DNA from 3 places in the Pseudomonas pichavaramensis genome. Region 3 is predicted to be linked to each of the others. Evidence: predicted binding sites of a transcription regulator. Region 3 holds the regulator's gene; each other region holds the start of a gene.
The links. Region 3 encodes sigma-54, which starts transcription at its own class of promoters, with help from an activator protein. Its sites were predicted from a motif close to ANTGGCATNNANNTTGCTNT; they were not measured.

Region 1 (6,377 bases), on a different contig from region 3:
TGCCGAGGTGGTTGGCGCCGTTGATGTCGGTAACGCGAACGGTGAGATGGGTGCTGTAGCAGTACTGGTCTTCGGGAAACTCGAGGGTCAGGCGCGCCATGATCGTGTCACTGTCAGGGAAAGTGGCGATTGTAAGCGGCTGGCCAGCTCAGCGGTGCAGGCTGTTGAGGTGGTAGAAGGTCACACGACCGCCTTCGCTGTCCGGCCCTGAGTTGTCCTGGATGTAGGCACCTGCTTTGAAGTAGAGGTACTGGGTGTCCCAACTGCTGCTCAATTGGCGATAGTAGGAGCCACTATCGCCGTCGGTGCTCGATACGCTGATGCCAACGCGACCGCTGGGGGTGACGCGCAGGTCGTAGCCAAAGCGCTCGCCCAGCTGCACGTTTTCAGCCAGCAGGATGTTCTTCACTTCACTGTCGCCCGGGCGGGCGCGCAACAGCAGCTCGAGCCGGCCAACGCCGCGCAGGTAGTGATACTGCAGCTTGAGCAACGGGTCATTCTGGCTGCCAGGGACGTCCGTACTGTGAATCTGCCCGATCACCACCTTGTTGCGGCTGGGGACCTGGTCGACCTTGAGTACGGCGCTGAGGTAACTGTCGGAACTGGCATGCAGCCAGTTGTCGAGGCTGCCATCGCGCAGGGTTTCCCGCAGTTCGCTGCGCGGGTAGCGGGCATCGGCGGTGGGCGAGCCGGTTACCGGGACCCAGAAGGTCACGCTGCCATCGGTGTTGCGCCGAAAGTAGCGACTCTCATAGCTGTTATTCAGTCGTTCGGTACTGATGGTGGTGGGGGCGGGTTCGGTAGGAATCGAAAGATTCCAGGTGGTGAGGTCTAGCACGGATTTCTCTGCTTGTCGGTTGAAGGCAGATGTTCGTCCACTCGGCAGCCCAGAGGTTCCGCCGCCCAGGTTCTGGAGCCTGAGCGGCGTCATGCGGTTAAGCCGCCGGGCGCTGCTGACGCTGGTAGAGAAACTCCAGCACGGCTGCGCGATAGTTGTGATAGCCGCTATCGTGTGCCAGCGCCATGCGCTCGCGCGGGCGTTCCAGCTCGACTTTGAGTATGTCACCGACGGTCGCCGCCGGGCCGTTGCTCATCATCACGATGCGGTCGGAGAGCAGAACTGCTTCGTCGACATCATGCGTGATCATGATCACCGTGTTGCCCAGCTCTGCGTGGATCTCCATCAGCGAATCCTGAAGGTGGGCGCGGGTCAGGGCATCGAGCGCACCGAATGGCTCGTCCATCAGCAAAACCTTGGGCTGCATGGCCAGAGCGCGGGCGATGCCGATGCGCTGTTTCATGCCGCCGGAAATTTCTCCGGGGCGTTTGTCGCGGGCGTGCGTCATGTGCACCAGGGCCAGGTTATGCTCGATCCAGTCACGCATTTCCTGCCGTGACTTACTGCCCTTGAACACCTGGCGTACGGCCAGCTCAACATTTTCATAGCAACTCAGCCAGGGCAGCAGGCTATGGTTCTGAAACACCACGGCGCGCTCCGGGCCGGGCTCGGTCACCTCACGCCCATCGAGGATTACGCCACCGCTGGTAGCCTGATGGAGGCCGGCGACGATGTTGAGCACCGTCGACTTGCCGCAACCGGAATGGCCGATCAGTGAGACGAATTCGCCCTTGTCGATCTTCAGATTGACGTTCTGCAACGCGCAGAACAGGCCCTTGTCGGTGGGGAAGTCGATGCCGACGTTGGTCAGTTCGAGGTGGGAATGGCTCATAGAAGGTCTCCTGGATCAGCGCAATACGGCGTTCTTGTCCCAGCTGAACAGGCGCTGCAGGACAAGCATCAGACGGTCGAGGGCGAAGCCGATCAGGCCGATGACGATCACCGCCACCATGATCCGGCCAAGGGAGTTGGAGCTGCCGTTCTGGAATTCGTCCCAGATGAATTTGCCCAGCCCCGGGTTCTGCGCCAGCATCTCCGCGGCAATCAGCACCATCCAGCCGGTGGCCAGGGACAGGCGCAGGCCGGTGAAGATCATCGGCAGTGCGGCCGGCAGGACGATGCGCCGTACATGGCTCAGTGGTGAAAGGCGCAGCACCTTGCTGACGTTGTTGAGGTCCTTGTCGATGCCGGCCACGCCCACCGTGGTGTTGATGACCGTCGGCCACAGGCAGCACAGCGCCACGGTGAAGGCCGAGGTGAGGAAGGACTTGGCGAACAGCGGGTCATCGCTGACGTACAGGGCGCTGACCAGCATGGTCACCAGCGGTAGCCAGGCCAGTGGCGAGACCGGTTTGAACACCTGGATCAGTGGGTTGAGCGCACTGTACAGGGACTTGCTCAGGCCGCAGACGATACCCAGCGGGACGGCCAGCAACGAGGCGATCGCGAAACCGGCGGCCACGGTGTAGAGGCTGGTGAATATCTGCTGGATGAAGGTCGGTTTGCCGGTGTAGGGGCGAATTTTCACTTCGGCATCGGGATTCTTCGCCAGCAGGGCCGCGTTGCGTGTCTCCTGGCGCTGATAGAAGGCGGCAGCCTTGTCCTGTTCACGCTGGTGAGCGGCCATCAGCCCGGTGAACTGCTCGCTGACCTGCAGCGGTCCGGGAAACTGGCCGAGGCTGGTCTGGATATGGTTGGCCAGGCCCTGCCAGCACATCAGGAACACGGCTATACCTAGTGCCGGCAGAATCAGGCTGCTGGCCAGGCGCTTGATCAGGGCGCTGTGACGCGCCGTCTTGAGCGTCTGCTGGATTGGGGTGGCGACGTTGGGGTTGCTCATCGTCCTGTCCTCTGGTCGGTTGTGGCTGCGCGGGGCGGCGCGGCCATGCTTAGAGCGTGTTATCGCCCTTCAGGCCAATGCTGAACTGCTGGAGATAGGCGTTGGGCTGATGGCCGTCGTAGACAATGCCGTCGATGGTGTCGGCGAGCGGCTCGCGGAAGCCGTCCTCATCGGCCGGCGGGAAGTCGGCGGCCTCGGCCTTGCCCTCGCTGACCAGCTCGGCGGCCGCTTCGCGGTAGATATCCGGGAGGAAAACACGCTTGGCGGTTTCCAGGTACCAGCTGTCCGGTTGGGCCTCGGCGATTTGCCCCCAGCGGCGCATCTGGGTCAGGTACCAGATGGCGTCGGAGTAATAGGGATAGGTGGCGTGATAGCGGAAGAACACGTTGAAGTCCGGCACCTCGCGCTTGTCGCCTTTCTCGAACTCGAAGGTGCCGGTCATCGAGTTGGCGATCACCTTGGCGTCGGCACCGACGTACTCCGGCCGCGAGAGAATCTCCACGGCTTCGGCGCGGTTGGCGTTGTTGTTCTCGTCCAGCCACTTGCCGGCACGGATCAGCGCCTTGACCAGACGCTTGTGGGTCTCCGGGTTGGCGTCGGCCCAGGTGCGCGAGACACCGAAAACCTTCTCCGACATGTTCTTGCGAATTGCGTAGTCAGCCACGACCGGCACGCCGATACCCTTGAATACGGCGGCCTGGTTCCACGGCTCGCCGACGCTGTAGCCGCTGATGGTGCCGGCTTCGAGGGTGGCTGGCATCTGCGGCGGCGGGGTCACCGAGAGCAGTGCTTGAGCGTCGATCTGGCCACTGATGTCGCCTTTCTGCGGCGCGTAGTAACCCGGATTGATGCCGCCGGCGGCCAGCCAGTAACGCAGCTCGTAGTTGTGCGTCGACACCGGGAACACCATGCCCAGATTGAACGGCTTGCCGGCGGCGGCGTACTGCTCGATCACCGGCTTGAGGGCGTCGGCCTTGATCGGGTGCACCGGCTTGCCATCGGCCATCGGCACCTGCGGCTTCATCGCCTGCCAGACCTCGTTGGAAACGGTGATGGCGTTGCCGTTGAGGTCCATGGTGAAGGCGGTGACCACCTCGGCCTTGGTGCCAAAGCCAATGGTGGCGCCCAGCGGCTGACCGGAGAGCATGTGCGCGCCATCCAACTCGCCGTCGATCACCCGGTCCAGTAGCACCTTCCAGTTGGCCTGTGCTTCGAGGGTGACGTACAGCCCCTCATCCTCGAAGAAACCCTTCTCGTAGGCTATGGCCAGCGGCGCCATGTCGGTGAGCTTGATGAAGCCCAGTTTCAGTTCGGCTTTTTCCGGCTCGGCTGCGTGTAGCAAAGGGGCGGCCAACAGACTGAGGGTAAAACCCAGCAGAGAAAGGCGGCGATTGGGCGATAGACGATGGAGCATGGCAATTCCTCGACTTGCAGAAACGAAAAAAGACGTCGCAAACAGCCTGCTGCCGATGGCAACGAGGTGTCTTTGACGTCTTTGTCGGTGTGCCCGAATCACCGCCGTTGGCGATCAGGAGCGTGGTTGCGTTTCCCTTAGCAAGGCTTTTGCCAGATTGCTGGCAAGCATGATGGCTGCGCCAGTATCGTCATATTTTTCAATGGGATAGAAAAAAACAGCTGGCGCTTGAGTAGAGTCTGCCGCCGGCATGAACTGCCCAAATACTGTGCAGCAACTTGAGCGCTGGCCGATTTCGGAGCGTTGCTGCGCAGGTCAGCTGCAAGAATGTTGTTGCTTCAGTTCGACGAAATCACGCAGCCAGTGCAGCACCTCTACGGCCTCCCAGCGGCCTGGGTCGAACAGGGCGTAGGCGAGTCCCTGATAGCCAACCACGTCCAGTTGGCGATGGTAGCCAGCGCGTTGCAGCAGCGCCTCGATCTCGGCGAAGCAGGTATTGAAGTGCTGGCGATTGAAGGGCGTGCGGTTCTCCATGACGATGCCCTCGAGCAACAGCTCATCGACCATGTCACGCACACGCTCCAGCGGCATGCGGTTCACTCGGTGTTTCAGCTGTAGTACGTCCAGCATGATGGCGCTCCTGTGCAATCGATCATTTACCGGGTTGAAAGGGTAAACGAAAAACACTGTACAAATAAACAGTATTGGGTGATAGTGGCCTCATTCAGGCGACGACAACCTGCTCGTTCCGAGGAGCGAGCGCCTTGCAAGGGGTATTGGCAATGCAACAGATGCTGATGACGATTGTGCTATTGGTCCTGCTGAGTGGATGCGCTCAACCGCAGGTCGAGCGGCCACAGGCCAATGGTGCTTACCTGGTGATCGAGGGCGAGCAGGCCTGGGCTGTACTGGTTTCCGACGGTCAGAGAGTCGAAGAGGCAGGCAGGGTGCTGGATGTGGTTCGGGTACCTAGCCACCACTCGAGTATTGCGGCCAGTTACGTCATCGAGACGCCAAACTGCGGCAAGCTGCAGTGGCTGACCGAGCGTCATGGCGCTGCAGAGGGGGAAACGACCTTGCTCCCGGCCGAGTTCAACGAACAGCTCAGCAATCCAGGATGTGTACTGGTACAGGGGTTGAGCAGGGCCTGGACGGCTCTGGATTACTCCGGCTGAGGATGTTTGTTTAAGCGCTGCTCAATAGAAAACGCCGCGGCTCTTTAGAGGTCGCGGCGTTTTTTATGCCTGAGCGTGGTGGGCGCACCTTACATCAGGTGTTGTTTGTCCATCTCGATCGCTGCATCGAGGGTTTCCAGCAACGCTTTGCGCACTTTCAGCTTGGTGTTCTTGTGCGCTGTCATGTTGATCTTCTTCATATGCTGGGCCACGGCTTGCGCGGTGGTCAGCAGTTGTTCGCCAGGCACGACCTTGTCCAGGAAGCCTGCATCCATCGCACCGGCTGGGTCGAACATCTCGCCATTGATCACCGAGCGATGAAATGCCGACTTGCGCAGGCGATCGCGTGCCAGCTCGATGCCGACGTGGTGCATCGTCATGCCGATCTGCACTTCGTTCAGGCCAATGTTGAACGGACCTTCAACACCGATACGGTAATCGGCAGACAAAAGAAGGAAAGCACCTTTGGCCACTGCGTGGCCCGGGCAGGCCACGATGATCGGGTAGGGGTGAGCGAGCATGCGACGCGCCAGGGTGGAGCCAGCGGCTACCAGGTTAATGGCATTCTGCGGGCCTGATGTCATGACTTTCAGATCGTAGCCGCCCGAAAGAATCCCGGGTTGGCCGGTGATGATGGCGATGGCGCGATCCTGCTCCGCCTGATCGAGTGCAGCATGGAATGCTGCAATCACGTCTGGGGAGATAGCGTTCACCTTGCCATTGCTCAAGGTCAGGGTGGCGATGCCGTCTTCGAATTGATAGCTGATCAGGTCGCTCATGGCAGTTTTCCTTATTGGCGGCGCGGGGCCGAATGTGGGCAGAAGGTACTCAGCCGAACCGCTTCGGTAAAGCGCCGTGACTGACCGGCCGGTCAGTGCTTTTGCCTATGACAGCGATGCCAAATGGTAATTGGCCGCCTGGCAGGGCTGCACTTACGGTGACGTCGAAATGAAGGAGACGCCCATGAACAGCCTCTATTCCATTCTTTACGTGACCGCAGTGCTTGGCCTGCTGCTGGCAGCCGTTCTGCTCGGCGACAGCCTCTACCTA
Region 2 (6,377 bases), on a different contig from region 3:
TTCGTCTTTGCCCGAGGCGCGCATGTTGTCGAGTTTCTTGCCCTTGGTGGGGTTGATCACCAGGTCGTTGTCACGGCTGTTGATGCCGGCCAGCTGACCTTCGTAGATTTCCTGGCCCGGCTCGAGGAACAGCTTGCCGCGCGCCTGCAGGGTTTCCAGCGAGTAGGTCAGCGCGGTGCCGGTGGCCATGGAGACCAGTACGCCGTTCTGACGGTTGGACACTTCACCGGCCTTGATCGCGCCGTAGTGGCTGAAGGTCGAGGTCAGGATGCCGCTACCCGAGGTCAGGGTCAGGAAGTTGTTACGGAAGCCGATCAGACCACGCGCCGGGATGGTGTATTCCAGGCGGATACGGCCCTTGCCATCCGGAACCATGTTGGTCAGGTCGCCCTTACGCAGGCCCATCTGCTCCATAACGGAGCCCTGATGCTGCTCTTCGATATCGATGGTGACGTTCTCGTACGGCTCTTGTTTCTCGCCGGCTTCGTTCTCGATGATCACCACTTCCGGACGGCCTACGGCCAGTTCGAAGCCTTCGCGGCGCATGGTTTCGATCAGTACCGACAGGTGCAGCTCACCACGACCGGAAACCTTGAACTTCTCCGGAGTCTCGCCCGGCTCGACGCGCAGGGCGACGTTGTGCAGCAGTTCTTTTTCCAGACGATCCTTGATGTTGCGGCTGGTGACGAACTTGCCTTCTTTACCGGCGAACGGCGAGTCGTTGACCTGGAAGGTCATGCTCACGGTCGGCTGGTCAACGGTCAGCGGCGGCAGGGCTTCGACGTTGTTCTGGTCGCACAGGGTGTCGGAGATGAACAGCTCGTCCATACCCGATACGCAGACGATGTCGCCCGCCTGAGCTTCCTGCACCTCAACGCGCTGCAGACCGGAGTGACCCATGATCTTCAGGATGCGGCCGCTGCGCTTCTTGCCGTCGGCGCCGATGGCGGTCACCGGGCTGTTGGCCTTGATGGTGCCGCGGGCGATGCGGCCGATACCGATCACGCCGAGGAAGCTGTTGTAGTCCAGCTGGGAGATCTGCATCTGGAACGGGCCGCTGGCGTCGACGACCGGAGCCGGTACGTGGTCGACGATAGCCTGGAACAGGGCGTCCATGTTGTCGTCCATCTTCTCGTGATCCATGCCGGCGATGCCGTTCAGGGCCGAGGCGTAGACGATCGGGAAGTCCAGTTGCTCGTCGGTGGCACCGAGGTTGTCGAACAGGTCGAAGATCTGGTCGATAACCCAGTCAGGACGCGCACCCGGACGGTCGATCTTGTTCACCACGACGATCGGACGCAGGCCGGCCTTGAACGCCTTCTGGGTCACGAAACGGGTTTGCGGCATCGGGCCGTCCTGGGCGTCAACCACCAGCAGTACGGAGTCGACCATGCTCATGACGCGCTCTACTTCACCACCGAAGTCGGCGTGCCCGGGGGTGTCGACGATGTTGATGTTGTAGTCGCCCCACTTCAGGGCAGTGTTCTTGGCCAGAATGGTAATGCCGCGCTCTTTCTCCTGGTCGTTGGAGTCCATCACGCGCTCGTTTTCCGCTTCTTTGCGGTCGAGGGTGCCGGACAGACGCAGCAGTTTGTCGACGAGGGTAGTTTTGCCATGGTCGACGTGGGCGATGATGGCGATGTTGCGCAGATTTTCGATCACTGTGTGTATCTCGATCAGAGGATTCGGTGTGTCGCCCAGCCTGGACGACGAATATGAACAAAACTGGATCAGCGAGCTGATCGGGGTACCTCTACAAACGTAGGCGAGGCAGTCAGTGCAAGGCGAAAACAAGCGAAAAACGGTCGGAGTCGCGCTCGACTTTACGAGCTATGTGAGCATTTTGAGCTTGTTTTTAACGCAGCAATGACAACGCAGGTAGTTTTTAGAGGTGCCCCGGGTCGGGAGGGCGATGGCGGATGCTCCCGCCATTAAGCCCCGGCGTTCTATGCCGGACGATAAACGCGCACATTGGCGTGTCCCTCGCTCAGCAGATGATGGGCATGCAGGCGACTCATCACGCCCTTGTCGCAATACAGCAGGTACTGGCGGTTCTCATCCAGTTCCTTGAATTTGTTGTTCAGCGCGTAGAACGGCAGCGGCTGCACCTCGATGCCCGGCACTTGCAGCGGCTCGTCCTCGGCGGCATCGGGGTGGCGGATATCGATGACGATCTGCCCGGCCAGCGCTTCACGCACCTCCTCGACCTGCACGTCCTTGCCCAACTCATCGATCACCCGATCGATAGGCAGCTGCGTGGCGCGCTCAAGCGCGCGTTCGAGGATGGCCATGTCGAACTGCGCCTCCTCCTTCTCCACACGATAGCCACGCGCCTTGGTAGTCGGGTTGACCGAAATCACGCCGCAATATTCGGGCATGTTCTTGGCGAACTCGGCGGTGCCGATCTGCGTGGCGGTGTCGATGATGTCCTGCTTGTGGCTGGCGATCAGCGGGCGCATCACCAGCATGTCGGTGGCCGAATCGATCACCGCCAGGTTGGTCAGGGTCTGGCTGGAGACCTGACTGATCGCCTCACCGGTCACCAGCGCTTCGATCTGCAGCTTCTCCGCGACGCGGGTTGCCGCGCGCAGCATCATGCGCTTGAGGATCACGCCCATCTGGCTGTTGTCGACCTTGCCGAGGATCTCGCCGACCACTTCCTCGAACGGCACGCTGATGAACAGCACGCGCTGCGAGCGACCGAATTTCTGCCATATATAGTGGGCCACTTCCATCACGCCCAATTCGTGGGCACGGCCACCGAGGTTGAAGAAGCAGAAGTGGCTGACCAGACCGCGACGCATCATCTGATAGGCCGCGACGGTCGAGTCGAAACCGCCACTCATAAGCACCAGGGTCTGCTCCAGCGAACCCAGCGGATAGCCGCCCAGACCTTCATGACGGTTGTGCACCACGAAGAGGCGCTGATCGCGGATCTCCATGCGCACTTCGACTTCCGGCTTCTTCAGATCGATGCCAGCCGCACCACATTCCTGGCGCAGGCGGCTGCCAACGTGGCGCTCAACATCGATGGAAGAGAAGGCATGCTTGCCGCCACGCTTGCAGCGCACGGCGAAAATCTTGCCTGGCAACTGGTCGGCGTAATGCCGCTTGCAATGCTCGGTAACCTCGTCGAGATCGCCCAGCGGGTATTCGTTGACTTCGAGGAACAGACCAATGCCCGGCGTGTTACGCAGGCGCTCGGTCATCTCAGCGAGCAGGCGCGGATCGGCGAGGTCGGTTTCCACCTCCAGGTTGTCCCACACACCGGTCACCCGCAGTGCGGGGTCGAGGTCGCGCAATACGGCACGAATGTTCTTCCCCAACTGGCGGATGAACTGCTTGCGCACCGGGCGACTCTTGATGGTGATTTCTGGGAAAACTTTGACGATCAGTTTCATGGATAAGGCGCCCGCTCGAGGCGACGAAAAAACAGGGGCGCGGATTATAGCGGAAATTGCTCAAGCTTTGACCAAAAATACTGCAGCATAGATACATCGCACCAAAATAGAGCGCAAGCACAATTGCAAGCCCTATTTGAGTGCAAATATCGACTGAAAAATCCCGTGTAGCCGGCGCTACGCCTGAGTTTGCAGGCCTCTGCCCAATACAGGGCACTGGCATGCAATTTGCTCCCTTGTGAGGCAGGTCGCCCTGGAGGACTATCCCGCCGGGCTTCACCGTACATTTGGGGCTCACAGATAAGAGCCTTTTCCACCTGGAGGACAACATGTCTAAGGCTGTTCAACTGATCAAAGAACACGACGTGAAGTGGGTAGACCTGCGCTTCACCGACACCAAGGGTAAGCAACAGCACGTGACCATGCCGGCCCGTGACGCCCTGGACGAAGATTTCTTCGAGCACGGCAAAATGTTCGACGGCTCGTCCATCCACGGCTGGAAAGGCATCGAAGCCTCCGACATGATCCTCTCGCCGGTTGACGAAACCGCCGTACTGGATCCCTTCACCGAAGAGCCGACCCTGATCATCGTTTGCGACATCATCGAGCCGAGCACCATGCAAGGCTACGATCGCGACCCGCGCTCCATCGCCAAGCGTGCCGAGGAATACCTGAAGTCCACCGGCATCGGTGACACCGTATTCGTTGGCCCGGAGCCAGAGTTCTTCATCTTCGACCAGGTCAAGTTCAAGTCGGACATCTCCGGCTCCATGTTCAAGATCTACTCCGAGCAAGGCTCCTGGATGACCGACCAGGACGTGGAAGGCGGCAACAAAGGCCACCGTCCGGCCGTCAAAGGCGGTTACTTCCCGGTTCCGCCGGTCGACCACGACCACGAAATCCGTACTGCCATGTGTAACGCCCTGGAAGAAATGGGCCTGGTCGTCGAAGTTCACCACCACGAAGTGGCGACTGCCGGCCAGAACGAAATCGGCGTGAAGTTCAACACTCTGGTCAACAAGGCTGACGAAGTTCAGACCCTGAAGTACTGCGTGCACAACGTTGCCGACGCCTACGGCAAAACCGCTACCTTCATGCCGAAGCCGCTGTACGGCGACAACGGTTCGGGCATGCACGTGCACATGTCCATCTCCAAAGATGGCAAGAACACCTTCGCAGGTGAAGGCTATGCCGGCCTGTCCGACACCGCCCTGTACTTCATCGGCGGCATCATCAAGCACGGTAAGGCCCTGAATGGCTTCACCAACCCGTCGACCAACTCCTACAAGCGTCTGGTCCCGGGCTTCGAAGCTCCGGTCATGCTGGCCTACTCGGCCCGTAACCGCTCCGCCTCGATCCGTATCCCGTACGTTTCCAGCCCGAAAGCCCGCCGCATCGAAGCGCGCTTCCCGGACCCGGCTGCCAACCCGTACCTGGCCTTCGCAGCGCTGCTGATGGCTGGTCTGGACGGTATCCAGAACAAGATCCACCCGGGCGATGCCGCTGACAAGAACCTGTACGATCTGCCGCCGGAAGAAGGCAAGCTGATCCCGCAGGTTTGCGGCAGCCTGAAAGAAGCCCTGGAAGAGCTGGACAAAGGCCGCGCGTTCCTGACCAAGGGCGGCGTATTCTCCGACGACTTCATCGATGCCTACATCGAGCTGAAAGCCGAAGAAGAAATCAAGGTCCGCACCTTCGTACACCCGCTGGAATACGACCTGTACTACAGCGTCTAACCCAGCCTTGCGCCGCCCTGTGCGGCGCAACCTGAAAAGCCCCGCCCGGCACTGCCTGGCGGGGCTTTTTCATGGGTAGACCAATACGCATTTTGTAGCCGGATATCACAGGCGTAGCGCCCTGTGCTTGTCAGGAACCGTAAGCAGTGCAAGGCTTAGCGCATCTCCTGCGGAAGGATTGGCCCATGCGCCCTTTACTCGCCTGCCTGCTGCTCGCACTGGCCCTGCCGGTCAGCGCACAGATTTACAAATACACCGACGCCAACGGCAACACGGTATTCACCAACCAGCCCCCTGAGGGGACGGCTGCCGAGAGCGTCGAACTGCCGCCGACCAACACGGTGAAAATGAAAACGCCGGACATACCGGTCGACAATTCGCGGGAAGACGACACCTCCAAAAGCGAGGCGCCATATTCCGTACTGAGCCTGAACGGCATTCCCGACGATGACGCCATGCGCGCCAACAACGGCACCTTCATCGTCAGCGTGAACATTCAGCCACGCCTGCAACCCGGCCACAGCCTGCGCCTGATTCTCGACGGCGAACCCTATGGCCAGGCGAGCAATGTCCCGAGCCTGCAACTGACCAACCTCGATCGCGGCGAGCACAGCCTTGCGGTGGCGGTGATGGCCGGTGAACGCATCATCCAGCAGAGCGCGACCGAGACCTTTACCCTGCAACGTATCAGCGTCAACAGCCCGAATCGCAGTGCGCCGTGAACGAACTCATCAAGATGCGCACACTGCTACTTTGCCTGCTGCTCGCAGCCCCTGCCGCCCTGGCCCAGGTCTATACCTACATCGACGCAGAGGGTAACCGGGTGTTCACCGACAAGCCGCGCAGCAGCAGTGCCGAACGAGTGATCCTGGCGCCCTCCAACAGCGTACAACTCAACCAAGCGACACCAACGGTGCGCGTCACGCCGCCGCCTGCCGTAACCAAGCCGGCCGTGCACTATCAGGTGCTGCGCATTATCGTGCCCGAGCCGGATGCCTCTATCCATAACGGTTCCGGCGACATGATCGTCACCCTCAACAGCGAGCCAGGTCTGCTGCCCGGTCACAGCTATCGCCTGCTGCTTGATGGTGAGATACAAGGCGATGTGAGCCGTAGCCCGGTGTTCTCCCTGCAGCATGTCGATCGCGGCACGCACCAACTGGCAGCGGAGATCATCGATTCAGCAGGCCTGATCGTCGAGCGCACGCCCGCGCAACCCTTCCACATGCACCGGATGAGC
Region 3 (6,377 bases):
CCAACCGAAGAACAAACCCGCAGATCAGGCACCGCAGTAATGGCCATTCTCAAAGCCCAACACCTGGCCAAAAGCTACAAGAGTCGCCAGGTCGTTCGCGACGTCAGCATGAGCATCGAAAGCGGACAAATCGTCGGCCTGCTCGGCCCCAACGGCGCCGGCAAGACCACCTGCTTCTACATGATCGTCGGCCTGGTGCGCGCCGATCAGGGTCGCGTGCTGATCGATGATGTCGACGTCAGCCATCAGCCCATGCATGGCCGCGCCCGCGCCGGCATTGGCTATCTGCCGCAGGAAGCCTCGATTTTCCGCAAGCTGTCGGTGGCCGACAACATCATGGCCATTCTCGAGACCCGCAAGGATCTGGATCGCGCCGGACGCCAGGCCGAGCTGGAAAGCCTGCTGCAGGAATTTCATATTCACCACATCGCCGACAGCCTCGGCATGAGCCTGTCTGGCGGCGAACGCCGGCGAGTGGAAATTGCCCGCGCCCTGGCCACCAATCCCAAGTTCATCCTGCTCGATGAGCCGTTTGCCGGTGTCGACCCGATCTCGGTGGGCGATATCAAACAGATCATTCACCACCTCAAGACCAAGGGCATTGGCATCCTGATCACCGATCACAACGTGCGCGAAACCCTGGATATCTGCGAAACCGCCTACATCGTCAATGACGGGCAACTGATCGCCGAAGGTAATGCCGAAACCATTCTGGCCAACCAGACGGTCAAGGAAGTCTACCTGGGGCATGAATTCCGCCTGTAAGGCGCAATATTTCACACCGGAAATATTGCAACCCCTAGGCAAAAACCAGAAATTCAGGCATATAATTTGCTTCCTGGCGGCGCTTCGGCGCCCTGATGTGGAAGGCGTAACTCGCCGGTAAATTAAGGTCTGCAATGAAACCATCGCTAGTCCTCAAGATGGGCCAGCAGCTGACGATGACACCGCAGCTGCAACAGGCTATCCGCCTCCTCCAACTGTCGACCCTGGATCTGCAACAGGAAATCCAGGAGGCATTGGAGTCCAATCCCATGCTCGAGCGCCAGGAAGATGGCGACGACTTCGATAACAGCGACCCGATGGCCGACGGTGCAGAAAGCGCCACCCCCGCCCCCAGCAAAGAAGAGAGCTACCAGGAAACCACTCCGACCGTTGACAACCTGGACGACGGCGAATGGTCGGAACGCATTCCCAACGAGCTCCCTGTCGACACGGCCTGGGAAGACGTATACCAGACCAGTGCCAGCAGCCTGCCGAGCAACGACGATGACGAGTGGGACTTCACCACCCGTACATCCAGCGGCGAGAGCCTGCAGAGTCATCTGCTCTGGCAACTGAACCTGGCCCCCATGTCGGACAAGGACCGGCTGATCGCCGCCACCCTGATCGACTGCATCAACAACGACGGCTACCTCGAAGAAACCCTCGAAGAAGTCACCGAGTCATTCGACCCCGAGCTGGATATCGAACTCGACGAAGTCGAGGTCGTCCTGCATCGCATCCAACAGTTCGAACCGGCCGGTATTGGCGCGCGCGACCTGCGTGAGTGCCTGCTGCTGCAATTGCGTCAGCTACCTGCCAGCACACCTTGGCTGATCGAAACCCAGCGTGTAGTCGGTGATTTCCTCGAAGTGCTCGGCAGCCGCGACTACGCGCAACTGATGCGTCGCACCAAGCTCAAGGAAGACGAACTGCGTCAGGTCATCGACCTGATCCAGCGCCTCAACCCACGTCCCGGTTCGCAGATCGAGTCCAGCGAGCCCGAATACGTGGTACCGGACGTCATCGTGCGCAAGCACAACGACCGCTGGCTGGTTGAGCTCAACCAGGAGGCCATGCCGCGCCTGCGCGTCAACCCGCAGTATGCCGGCTTCGTCAAGCGCGCCGACTCCAGCGCCGACAACACCTTCATGCGCAATCAGTTGCAGGAAGCGCGCTGGTTCATCAAGAGCCTGCAGAGCCGCAACGAGACGCTCATGAAGGTGGCCACGCAGATCGTCGAGCACCAGCGCGGCTTCCTCGACTATGGCGACGAAGCGATGAAACCGCTGGTACTGCATGACATCGCCGAAGCTGTGGGCATGCACGAATCGACCATCTCGCGTGTCACCACTCAGAAGTTCATGCACACCCCGCGCGGCATTTACGAGCTGAAATACTTCTTCTCCAGCCATGTCAGCACCTCCGAAGGTGGCGAATGCTCGTCCACCGCGATCCGCGCCATCATCAAGAAACTGGTTGCCGCAGAAAACGCGAAAAAGCCGTTGAGCGACAGCAAGATCGCTGGTTTACTGGAGGCACAAGGCATCCAAGTCGCCCGTCGGACGGTCGCCAAGTATCGCGAGTCCCTCGGTATAGCGCCCTCCAGTGAGCGCAAGCGACTGATGTAGGCCAATTGGAGGCCTGGGCCTCCAAGCCAAAGTGTTCCGGTGGCGGGTCGAGCGAGACCCGTCTCTTACACAAGGCAACAAGGAGAAAGCGGTATGCAAGTCAACATCAGTGGACATCAGCTGGATGTGACCGACGCCCTGCGTGACTATATCGGCGAGAAACTGGGCCGACTGGAACGCCACTTCGACAAGATCACCAACGTACAGGTGACGATGGAGGTCGAAAAACTCAAGCAGAAAATCGAGGCTACTCTGCACGTCGCAGGCGGCGAAGTCGTCGCCAACGCTGAACATCAGGACATGTACGCGGCCATCGATCTCTTGGCCGACAAACTCGACCGTCAACTCATCAAGCACAAGGAAAAGCAGCTCGAACGCCTGCAAGGCGCCACAGCCCGCTGACATTCCCCATCCATGATCCGACTTGAAAACATCCTGACCCCCGGCCGTTCCCTGGTGAACGTGCCGGGCGGCAGCAAGAAGCGCGTGCTCGAACAGATCGCCAACCTGGTAGCCCGCGATCTTCCCGACCTGGACGCACAGGACATTTTCGAAAGCCTCATTGCCCGCGAGAAACTCGGTTCAACCGGTTTCGGCAACGGCATCGCCATTCCTCACTGCCGCCTGGCCGGCTGCAGTGAACCCATCAGCGCTGTCCTGCACCTGGAAGCAGCCGTTGATTTCGACGCCATCGACGGCGCACCGGTCGACCTGCTGTTCGTACTGCTGGTACCGGAAGCCGCCACCGATGCTCACCTCGAACTACTACGCCAGATCGCCAGCATGTTGGATCGCAACGACGTTCGTGAACGCCTGCGCCAAGCAGCAAGCGGCGAAGACCTTTACCAAGTGGTAGTGGACATTCAGAGCGGTCAATAAGCATGCGCCTGATCATCGTCAGCGGTCGTTCGGGCTCGGGCAAAAGCACCGCCCTCGGTGTTCTTGAAGATAACGGTTTCTACTGCATCGATAACCTGCCAGCGGGCCTTCTGCCTGATCTGGCTGAACGCTTTCTGCCGCACAGTGACATGCTGTTGCCGCAAGTCGCCGTTTCCATCGATGCGCGCAACCTGCTGAGCCAGCTCAAACGCTTTCCGGAACTCCTCGACGAAGTGCGCAAGCGCAACATCCGCTGCGACGTGCTCTATCTGGATGCCGAAGACGACACGCTGCTCAAGCGTTTCTCGGAAACCCGTCGCCGCCACCCGCTGACCAACGACAACCGCTCCTTGGCCGAGGCAATCGCCTATGAAAGCCAGCTGTTGTCCCCGATCACCGACCGTGCCGATCTGAAGATCGACACCACACGCCTGAACCTTTACCAGTTACGCGATACCCTGAAGCTGCGCCTGCTTGGCCAGGAACAGAGCGGAACGGCTTTTCTGGTCGAATCCTTCGGTTTCAAACGCGGCATGCCAGTGGATGCGGACCTGGTATTCGATGTGCGGTGCCTGCCCAACCCATATTGGAAACCCGAGCTCCGTGACTATTCCGGGCTTGAACAACCCGTGATCGACTACCTCCGCGCGCAACCGGAAGTAGAAGAAATGTATCAGGACACCCTCGCCTATCTGGACAAGTGGCTGCCGCGCTTCGCGGCCAGCAACCGCGCCTATGTCACCGTTGCCATCGGTTGCACCGGAGGCCATCACCGTTCGGTGTATCTGGCCAATCGCCTGAGCCAGGCGCTGAAAGAAAAACTGAAGAACGTCCAGGTGCGTCACCGCGACCTCAGCTAAGGAGCATTGCCGCGATGCCAGCACGCAACATCGTCATCATCAACAAACTCGGTCTGCATGCACGCGCAGCGGCCAAGTTCGTCGGCGTCGCTACGACTTATCCCTGTCAGGTTCGCATCGGACGTAGTCCCGAGAGTCTGGTAGACGGCAAGAGCATCATGGCCGTCATGATGCTCGCCGCCGGGAAGGGAACCGAGGTGCACCTGCTCACCGAAGGCGACGATGACCAGCAAGCCATGGATGCACTGGTCGGTCTTATCGAGAACTACTTCGAGGAAGGCGAGTAAGCCACCGCGCTCTGCCCGGTTTTCCTCCGGGCCACGCGCCACTGCAGCACCCTGGTTTCATCGAGCCTAAGCCAAGGCCGTATCCAGCAGCATCATCAGGCAGAAACCTGCCGCCAGAGCCAGACTGGCTTCACTGGCACGCCCCTGACGCTGGGACTCGGGAACGACCTCGTGGATCACTGCCAGCAGCATGGCTCCTGCTGCCAACGCCAGCCCCCATGGCAGCAGCGTATGCGATACACCCACCACCCAGGCACAAAGCACCGCGAACAGCGGCTCGACCAGGCCCGATGCGGCTCCGAGAAGCACTGAAACCCCGCGCCCCATGCCCGCACTCGCCAGCACCAACGCGACGATCAATCCTTCGGGCACATCCTGCAGCGCGATACCGATCGCCAGACCTTCGGCACCACTCACGCCAGCGCCAGCAGCGACACCGACAGCCATACCCTCAGGGATGTTGTGCAAGACGATAGCGATGATGAACAACAGCAGACCATGCGTAAGGCCTTCCTGTCGTTGATCCACCAGCGCGCTTGTCTGCCAGCGCGCCAGCACTCGTCCCAAGCCCAACAAGGAAGCAGCCCCTACCAGCAAACCAATACCGACCAGGCTCCCGGCACTCCATGGCGTGAATCCCTGCTCGCCAGCAATGTCGAGTGCTGGCACCAGCAGAGAGAACACCGCTGCCGCCAGCATCACGCCGCCACCAAAGCCAAGCAGCCTGGCCCGCCAATGATCGGACAGATCATTCATGAAAAGTACCGGCAACGCTCCCACGGCCGTTCCCGTAGCACAGAGCAACCCACCCTGTAGCGCTCGCAGCAATCGCGGCTCGACAGCCTGGTCGACCAACGCAGCCGTTTGAATGAACAGCAACAGGCCTCCGCAGAGCAGAATTGCCCCGCCTATCAGATAACGAAAAAACCGGCCATCGAGGCCGGGCAAGGAAGTCCGCAAGGTTCGCATCCTGTTCGCAGTCCGTCCGTTCAACTCAAGGCCTGTCGATATCGGCGCGCCACTTCGTTCCAGTCAACGACCTTGTAAAAGGCGCCGATATACTCCGGCCGTCGGTTCTGGTAGCGCAGATAGTAGGCATGCTCCCACACGTCCAGCCCCAGAATTGGCGTATTGCCATGCATCAGCGGGCTGTCCTGATTGGCGCTGCTTTCCACCAGCAGACGCTTGTCCGGCGTCACGCTGAGCCAGGCCCAGCCACTGCCGAAGCGGCTCAGTGCCGCTTTGGTGAATGCATCTTTGAACGCCTCGAAACCATCTAGTTCGGCCTCGATCGCCCGCGCCAGATCGCCATCGGGCAGGCCACCGCCATTTGGCGACATGATGGTCCAGAACAAGCTGTGATTGGCGTGCCCGCCACCCTGGTTGATGACTGCACCCTGCAGGTTCTGAGGGAGCTCCTTCACCTGGCGCAGCAGGTCTTCGATCGCCACCTCGGCGAAAGGCGTGCCCTCCAGGGCAGCATTGAGGTTATTGATATAGGTCTGATGATGCTTGCTGTAGTGAATCTCCATGGTTTGCGCATCGATATGAGGCTCCAGGGCATCGTAGGCGTAGGCCAGGGGAGGCAGGCTATGGGGCATGAGTAGTTCTCCTTCAGTGATAGGAACGGCGCTGGCTAACCTGTTCTGCGGTCCGGCTGGACGCACCCAACAGGCGCTCGGTGCGCGGGAAAGCGCCGTGCTCGGCAATGAACTGCAGCAGTTCGATGTAAGTACGGCGGCTGTGGTGCAGGGCGATATCCCGCAACGCCTGAGGCTGCTCGATATCGCTGATGGTCTGCAGCAGCCGTTCGTGGCTGACGCAGAGGTTTTCCGCAGCCTTCTCCGGCTGGCCGAGGGTCAGGTGCAGATCGGCCAGGTTGTGGTGGGAAATGACGAAGGCGGCCACCGCCAGGTTGTGATCGGGCCAGCGCCCGAACAGCACCTGCGCCTCGGCCA

Region 1: ACJRW5_RS13360 (CmpA/NrtA family ABC transporter substrate-binding protein) is a predicted target of sigma-54. The motif match lies at 4,290-4,309, and genes of this name have one in related genera.
Region 2: glnA (glutamate--ammonia ligase) is a predicted target of sigma-54. The motif match lies at 3,617-3,636, and genes of this name have one in related genera.

The regions. Positions count from the first base shown of each region.
Region 1 is NZ_JBJKFJ010000007.1:103,733-110,109, reverse strand. It holds gene ACJRW5_RS13380 (thioesterase family protein) at 1-100, opposite strand, end outside; gene ACJRW5_RS13375 (polysaccharide lyase family 7 protein) at 149-838, opposite strand; gene ACJRW5_RS13370 (ABC transporter ATP-binding protein) at 936-1,730, opposite strand; gene ACJRW5_RS13365 (ABC transporter permease) at 1,746-2,738, opposite strand; gene ACJRW5_RS13360 (CmpA/NrtA family ABC transporter substrate-binding protein) at 2,788-4,152, opposite strand; gene ACJRW5_RS13355 (transcriptional regulator) at 4,468-4,782, opposite strand; gene ACJRW5_RS13350 (hypothetical protein) at 4,935-5,327, shown strand; gene ACJRW5_RS13345 (crotonase/enoyl-CoA hydratase family protein) at 5,417-6,106, opposite strand; gene ACJRW5_RS13340 (hypothetical protein) at 6,291-6,377, shown strand, end outside.
Region 2 is NZ_JBJKFJ010000008.1:89,146-95,522, reverse strand. It holds gene typA (translational GTPase TypA) at 1-1,662, opposite strand, end outside; gene thiI (tRNA uracil 4-sulfurtransferase ThiI) at 1,947-3,401, opposite strand; gene glnA (glutamate--ammonia ligase) at 3,731-5,137, shown strand; gene ACJRW5_RS14645 (DUF4124 domain-containing protein) at 5,323-5,859, shown strand; gene ACJRW5_RS14640 (DUF4124 domain-containing protein) at 5,874-6,377, shown strand, end outside.
Region 3 is NZ_JBJKFJ010000001.1:653,479-659,855, reverse strand. It holds gene lptA (lipopolysaccharide transport periplasmic protein LptA) at 1-40, shown strand, start outside; gene lptB (LPS export ABC transporter ATP-binding protein) at 40-765, shown strand; gene ACJRW5_RS02945 (RNA polymerase factor sigma-54) at 900-2,393, shown strand; gene hpf (ribosome hibernation-promoting factor, HPF/YfiA family) at 2,487-2,795, shown strand; gene ptsN (PTS IIA-like nitrogen regulatory protein PtsN) at 2,808-3,272, shown strand; gene rapZ (RNase adapter RapZ) at 3,275-4,132, shown strand; gene ACJRW5_RS02925 (HPr family phosphocarrier protein) at 4,147-4,419, shown strand; gene ACJRW5_RS02920 (ZIP family metal transporter) at 4,486-5,388, opposite strand; gene ACJRW5_RS02915 (superoxide dismutase) at 5,409-6,020, opposite strand; gene ACJRW5_RS02910 (tetratricopeptide repeat protein) at 6,034-6,377, opposite strand, start outside.